Regions from separate parts of the Salirhabdus salicampi genome, predicted to be linked through region 2. Evidence: predicted binding sites of a transcription regulator. Region 2 holds the regulator's gene; the other holds the start of a gene.

Region 1 (3,394 bases), on a different contig from region 2:
ACTCCAGAACATTGGAACGAAAAAAGGGTTATATTACGTACTTAAAAGAAGCGGAAAAAATTACAGAGTTTCTAAATATTATTGGGGCACACCAAGCTTTGTTGAAGTTTGAGGATGTACGTATTATGCGTGATATGCGTAATTCGGTCAATCGACTCGTGAATTGTGAAACAGCGAACTTAAATAAGACGATTGGTGCTGCTTTCCGACAGGTTGAAAATATTCGCTATATTCAAAAGACCGTAGGGTTGGAAAAGCTTCCTGATAAGTTAAGAGAGCTAGCCGAAGTTCGGTTGGAAAACCAAGATGTTACATTAAAGGAACTTGGAGAGTTGTTATCAGGGAACATTAGTAAATCTGGCATCAATCATCGATTACGTAAAATTGATGAATTTGCCGAGAAGGTAAGAAAAGGTGCCATTACGTAAAATGTTTCATCATAAAAATTCCATTTCCTAACTGTTCATGATATAATAACAGAAAAAATAAAACGCTTTCATTTTGAAAGCGTCTTTTCTTATATTCATAGAATAACGTTTACACCATTGGAACGATTGGGAGGGGAATGACGGTGATAGAGAGAACAGTTACGGTCCAGTTAACAGCTGGTCTACAAGCAAGACCTGCTGCTAAATTTGTTCAAGAGGCAAATCAATTTTCTGCAGATATTTATTTAAAAAAAGACGGAAAGCGTGTGAATGCGAAAAGCATCATGGGCTTAATGAGCCTTGCTGTCGGAAATGGGGAAGACATTGTTTTACAAGCTGATGGTGATGACGCAGAAGAAGCGTTAGAAAAGCTTTCGACTTTCGTAATAGAAGAATAATATTTTCTAATCACATTTGTGAGTTGTTGAGCAATTTCGATATAACAAAACCCTTGTCATTATGACAAGGGTTTTAATCATGTTAGTCGTTTTTACTTTCCATTACTTTGTCTACAAGTCCGTATTTAAGTGCTTGTTCGGCAGACATAAAGTTATCACGATCCGTGTCACGCTCAATCACTTCAAGTGGTTGACCTGTGCGATCGGATAAGATTTTATTAATTTTATCGCGCATTTCAACGATACGTTTCGCATGAATTTGAATGTCTGCTGCTTGACCTTGCGTTCCGCCTAATGGTTGGTGAATCATTACTTCACTATTTGGAAGAGCATAGCGTTTTCCTTTTTCACCTGCAGCTAATAGGAAAGCACCCATTGATGCAGCCATACCGATACAAATCGTCGATACATTTGGTTTAATGAAGTTCATTGTATCGTAAATCGCCATACCTGCTGTAATGGAGCCACCAGGTGAATTGATGTATAGAGAGATATCCTTTTCAGGATCTTCTGCAGCTAAAAATAGCAATTGGGCAACTACTGAGTTTGCAACATTATCATCAATTGCACTCCCTAGCATAATGATGCGGTCTTTTAACAATCTTGAGTAAATATCGTAAGCACGTTCACCGCGGTTTGTTTGTTCTATTACTGTTGGAATTAAGTGCATAGTAACTCCTCCTTTTTTTATCTAGCTAACTAAACTATACTTTTATGATACAGAGTTGGTCAGTAAAGGTCAAACAAAAACCCTTCTGTACATAATATTCAAGGTGAAAGCAAACATTCCTGTTGTTCTATGTAATATTTCTATTTTCACCTAAAAATAGTAGAAGTATACGGGTATTTTCAGTTATATCCCTTGCGTTTTTTCGCTTTGAAAAGTATAATAAAAAATGCCGTTTTTATAATAACTGCCCTCGTGGTGTAACGGATAACACGCAAGATTCCGGTTCTTGTAATGGGGGTTCGATTCCCTCCGAGGGCGCTCCTTAAATGAAAGCCTCTTTTGCATAAATGCAAAAGAGGCTTTTTGTGTACGATAGATTATATGTATACATGTTAGAATGTTATGTAGGTGAGATGAATGAAAGGGGTGCTGAAAATGAATACGACAATCACATTATATATAAAAGAAAGATGCCCTTTATGTGATGAAGCAAAAGAGCTGCTTTTTCTATTTCGAGACGATTATGATTTTACTATTGAGGAAATTGACATATACCAAGACCCATATTTGCTTGAAAAGTACCATTTATCAATTCCGGTCATAAGGATAAAGAACAAGGAATTAGACGGTGCGCATCTCAATTATGGAAAAGTTGAACAATTGTTGAAAGAAACGATTACATAACATTGCATATAAGGGAAAGAACTGTTAAAATTAAAACTGCTAAAAAAGGTTATATTTTTTTGGTCTAACTGGGACACTATATGCCATAGCGGGACAAAATAAGTCCCAGAAGCAAATGGCAAAGGAGCTTGTTTATGCAAGAGATTATTCGACTACAACAGAAAATTGCTCCGGATGTTTTAACCGTATTGGAACGTCGTTACCAGTTGTTAAAGATTATAAGTTTATTACAACCAATCGGCCGTAGAAGTTTAGCTGAACAAACCGATAACCCAGAGCGACTTATCCGTTCGGACGTCGAGTTCTTCCAGGAACAAGGATTTGTCGATGTGAATGCAAAGGGAATGACAATTACACCTGAAGGAACTCATCTAGTAGAACAATTGTCGTCGGTGATGAACCAACTATCGGGTTTAGATGATTTAGAGGAACAATTACGAAAGAAATTCAATTTACAACAAGTAATTGTTGTTCCTGGTAATAGTGATGATGTTTCTCGGGTAAAACAAGAATTAGGGAAAGCTTGTGTAAAGTTTCTTCAACAAATTTTAGGAGAGCATATGACGATTGCGGTCACCGGCGGATCTACAATGTCCGCTGTCGCAAAGTCGATGAAGCCTCTAAATTATGAAAATTGTTTATTTGTACCATCTCGGGGTGGACTAGGAGAGCAAGTGGAAAATCAAGCGAATACGATCTGTGTTGAAATGGCACAAAAAGCAAAAGGTACATACAGGCTCTTATATGTTCCAGACCCGATAAGTGAAGAGTCTTACCACACATTAATAGAGGAACCAGCAGTTAAAGAAATCTTAGAAACGATTCGTCAGGCAGATGTGGTCATTCATGGTATCGGTGACGCTATGACTATGGCAGAGAGAAGAAAAACGCCTGCCCAACAACTGGAAAAGTTAAAAGATGCTCATGCTGTTGGTGAGGCATTTGGGTATTATTTTGACAAAAGTGGTGAAATTATTCATAAAGTGCGTACAGTTGGACTTCAAGTGGAGAATTTGGAAACAATTCCCCATGTGATTGCTGTAGCTGGTGGTGCTTCTAAAGCTGATGCTATCGCTTCTTATTTTAAATTAGCGCACTGTACAGTACTGATTACTGATGAAGCAGCAGCAACAATGCTTGTAAAGGGAAATTCCCTTTCTATATAAATAAAAATGATCTATATATCTTTTAAGGAGGATTTTAACAATGGCAGT
Region 2 (3,394 bases):
GAGTAGGACGCTGCCGGGCAAAAGCCGAGAAGTATTTTATACTTCTCGGCTTTTTTATTTTAATAAAGGATATACTAACAACGGCTAATTACATAAAAAGAGTGCTAAAGATTATGAAAATGAAACATAAAATAGTTAGAAAATGACATATGATATTCAGTATATATAGAAAAAGGAGGACAACCGAATGGGGTAGGCAATCAAGTTGTACAATGGTTCGGTGAAGATTTTGATATCATGATGCTTCGTCTCACAATTGCCGCTATACTCTCTGGTGTAATAGGGTTTGAACGCGAGCTTAAAAACCATTCAGCAGGTTTCCGTACCCATATTCTTGTTGGTATAGGTGCTTGTCTCATGATGCTTTTGTCGTTATATGGCTTTGATCAATATATTGATAAACATCCAAACATTCGGTTTGACCCTGCCCGAATTCCATCTTACGTTATAAGTGGAATTGGCTTTTTAGGGGCAGGTACTATAATGGTGCATGGTGTAACAATAAAAGGTTTAACTACTGCTGCTTCGATATGGACAGTTGCAGGGTTAGGGCTGATTGTTGGTGCAGGAATGTATGCTCCAGCTGTATTAACAACTATTGTTGTACTTTTAAGCCTCATTTTCTTAAACCATTTTGACCGTTTTTTTCGCAAAGATCGTCATAAAAACGTTGTTCGCTTAATTATTAATTCACAAGAAAAAGTAGAAGAAGTTATCACAATTTTTAATGAACATAACTGGTCGATAAGTAAGATGGAGATTGAGAAAAATAGTCCTAGTGAACGAACCGTTATTATTGAAATGGAACCGGAACAAAATATTCATTATGGCAAATTATTAAATGAATTAACAAAGATTGATGGTGTACAATCCATTTCAAAATTGTAACGGTAGCATCCTCGTTACGAAAAACCTCTCTGTGCTAGACAAAATTACGCGGAGAGGTTTTTTCTATTTAAAGTAGGATATGATGTTAAATAAAGGGTAAATTCATAAACGAATTGTTTGCAATTTCCTTCATTCTGGATATAATATAAGTATAGTCAAAGATAGTCAAAGTCAAAATGAAGGTAAGGTGGAGGAACATGCGGAACATATCTGACATTATCGAAGCCTACTTAAAAGATGTTATAAATTCCAGTCAACAAAACGTAATTGAAGTGAAACGAAGTGAACTTGCAGATCGTTTTCAATGCGTGCCTTCTCAAATCAATTATGTAATAAAAACTCGCTTCACCTTGGAAAAGGGATATATTGTAGAAAGTAAAAGAGGTGGGGGAGGATATATACGCATTATTCGAGTAAAACCACAGGAGAAAGCAAAATTACTGGATGACATGATTCAGTTGGCAAAACCTAAAGTATCCCAACAAGCATCATTCCACATTGTCGATCGGTTAATCGAGGAACAATTAGTGAATAAACAGGAAGCAAAGCTAATGTTAAGTGCATTAAGCCGTGAAGTTTTAACGTTGCCATTGCCATTAAGGGATGAATTAAGATCTAAGATATTAACGGCAATGTTGGCGTGTTTAAAATATAGGCAATAAAGGGGGATGTACCAATGGAATGCCAAGAGTGTAACAAACGGCCCGCTACTGTTCACCTTACACAAGTGGTGAACGGAGAGAAGACGGAAGTACACCTTTGCCAATACTGTGCCCAAGACAAAGGATATATGGATAATGGTGACAGTAACTTTTCCATTCATAACTTATTGTCAGGTCTGTTTAATTTTGATTCAAGTTCCTTTGCAGGTGGGCATCCTAATACGTTTTCTACAGCTGTAGATCAATTGAAGTGTGAAAAATGTGGTATGACATATGAACAATTTACCTCTACCGGAAAATTCGGATGTGCCAACTGCTATAAAACGTTCAATGAACGTTTAAACCCAATATTGCGAAGGGTCCATAGTGGTAATACTAAGCACGATGGGAAAATACCGAAAAGGATAGGTGGAGACATCCATATCCGAAAGCAAATTGAGCAATATAAAGTAAAACTTCAGTCTCTTATTGAAAAGGAAGAATTTGAGCAGGCAGCCAAAGTTAGGGATGAAATCCGCACATTAGAACAAAAGTTACGTAATGACAAGGACGGTGATTCGTAATGTCATTGCAACAATTTATTAATGAGGCAATAAGTCCGTGGATGAAGGAAGAAGGCCCTGATAGTGATATCGTATTAAGCAGTCGAATTAGATTAGCTAGAAATTTTGATCAAGTACCATTTCCAATTAGTGCTTCACGAGGGTCGTTAAATAAAATTTTAGAATTTTTTCAGCAACAGTTTGAAAAGCAATCCTTTGGTAAATATAAAAGTTTTGAAATCGTTCCGATGTCTAGTTTAGAAAACATCCAAAAAAGGGTATTAGTAGAGAAGCACCTAGTTAGTCCAAATTTAGTGGATAACACCGAATCAGGTGCAGCTTTAATATCCCAAAATGAACAGGTATCAATCATGATTAATGAAGAAGATCATATTCGAATCCAGTTATATTACCCGGGTTTTCAACTAGATGAGGCACTAGACCAAGCTTCAAAGCTAGATGATTGGCTAGAAGAAAAAATTACGTATGCCTTTGATGAAAAAAGGGGTTATCTAACGAGTTGCCCTACCAACGTAGGAACAGGCCTTCGAGCTTCAGTCATGATGCACCTCCCCGCATTAGTTATGACGCAACAGATGAATCGAATTATACCAGCTATTAACCAATTAGGTTTAGTTGTTAGAGGTATTTATGGGGAAGGTTCAGAAGCATTAGGAAACATTTTTCAAATTTCTAATCAAATCACATTAGGTAAGTCTGAAAAAGATATTGTCGAGGATTTAAAAAGTGTTGTTCAACAACTTACTGAACAAGAACGTAACGCTCGAAAAAGAGTGATGAACAACTCAGGGATTCAATTAGAAGATAAGATTTTCCGTTCATATGGTGTATTAACCAATAGTCGTATTATTCAATCAAAAGAAGCATCAAAATGTTTGTCTGATGTTCGATTAGGCATAGATTTAGGCTTAATTCAGCATATACCGAAAACAATCTTGAATGAGTTAATGATATTAACACAACCAGGTTTTTTACAGCAATATGCAAAGAAAACTTTAACACCTGATGAACGTGACGTACGAAGAGCAACATTGATTCGCGAAAGATTAAATTTAGAACAATCGTAAGGAGGATGGCTCAATGATGTTTGGACGATTTACAGAGAGAGCACAAAAAGTATTAGCATTAGCACAAGAAGAAGCAGTAAGACTAGGTCACAATAACATTGGAACAGAACATATTTTGTTAGGCCTTGTAAAAGAAGGTGAAGGAATTGCTGCAAAAGCATTATCCTCACTAAACGTGGCATCTGATAAGATTCAACAAGAAGTAGAGCAACTT

The links. The regulator CtsR, encoded in region 2, represses protease genes until heat stress. The targets are predictions, from matches to a motif close to ATGGTCAATAAAGGTCAAACA.
Region 1: a site for CtsR is predicted at 1,552-1,572, ahead of clpP (ATP-dependent Clp endopeptidase proteolytic subunit ClpP). Genes of this name have one in related genera too.

Annotation. Positions count from the first base shown of each region.
Region 1 is NZ_JANBWE010000004.1:112,850-116,243, forward strand. It holds gene whiA (DNA-binding protein WhiA) at 1-428, shown strand, start outside; gene NLW78_RS12450 (HPr family phosphocarrier protein) at 572-826, shown strand; gene clpP (ATP-dependent Clp endopeptidase proteolytic subunit ClpP) at 909-1,496, opposite strand; tRNA gene NLW78_RS12460 (tRNA-Arg) at 1,743-1,814, shown strand; gene NLW78_RS12465 (glutaredoxin family protein) at 1,932-2,180, shown strand; gene NLW78_RS12470 (sugar-binding transcriptional regulator) at 2,315-3,346, shown strand; gene gap (type I glyceraldehyde-3-phosphate dehydrogenase) at 3,387-3,394, shown strand, end outside.
Region 2 is NZ_JANBWE010000006.1:69,336-72,729, reverse strand. It holds rRNA gene rrf (5S ribosomal RNA) at 1-19, shown strand, start outside; gene NLW78_RS14660 (MgtC/SapB family protein) at 238-888, shown strand; gene NLW78_RS14655 (CtsR family transcriptional regulator) at 1,086-1,550, shown strand; gene mcsA (protein-arginine kinase activator protein McsA) at 1,565-2,113, shown strand; gene mcsB (protein-arginine kinase McsB) at 2,113-3,180, shown strand; gene clpC (ATP-dependent protease ATP-binding subunit ClpC) at 3,194-3,394, shown strand, end outside.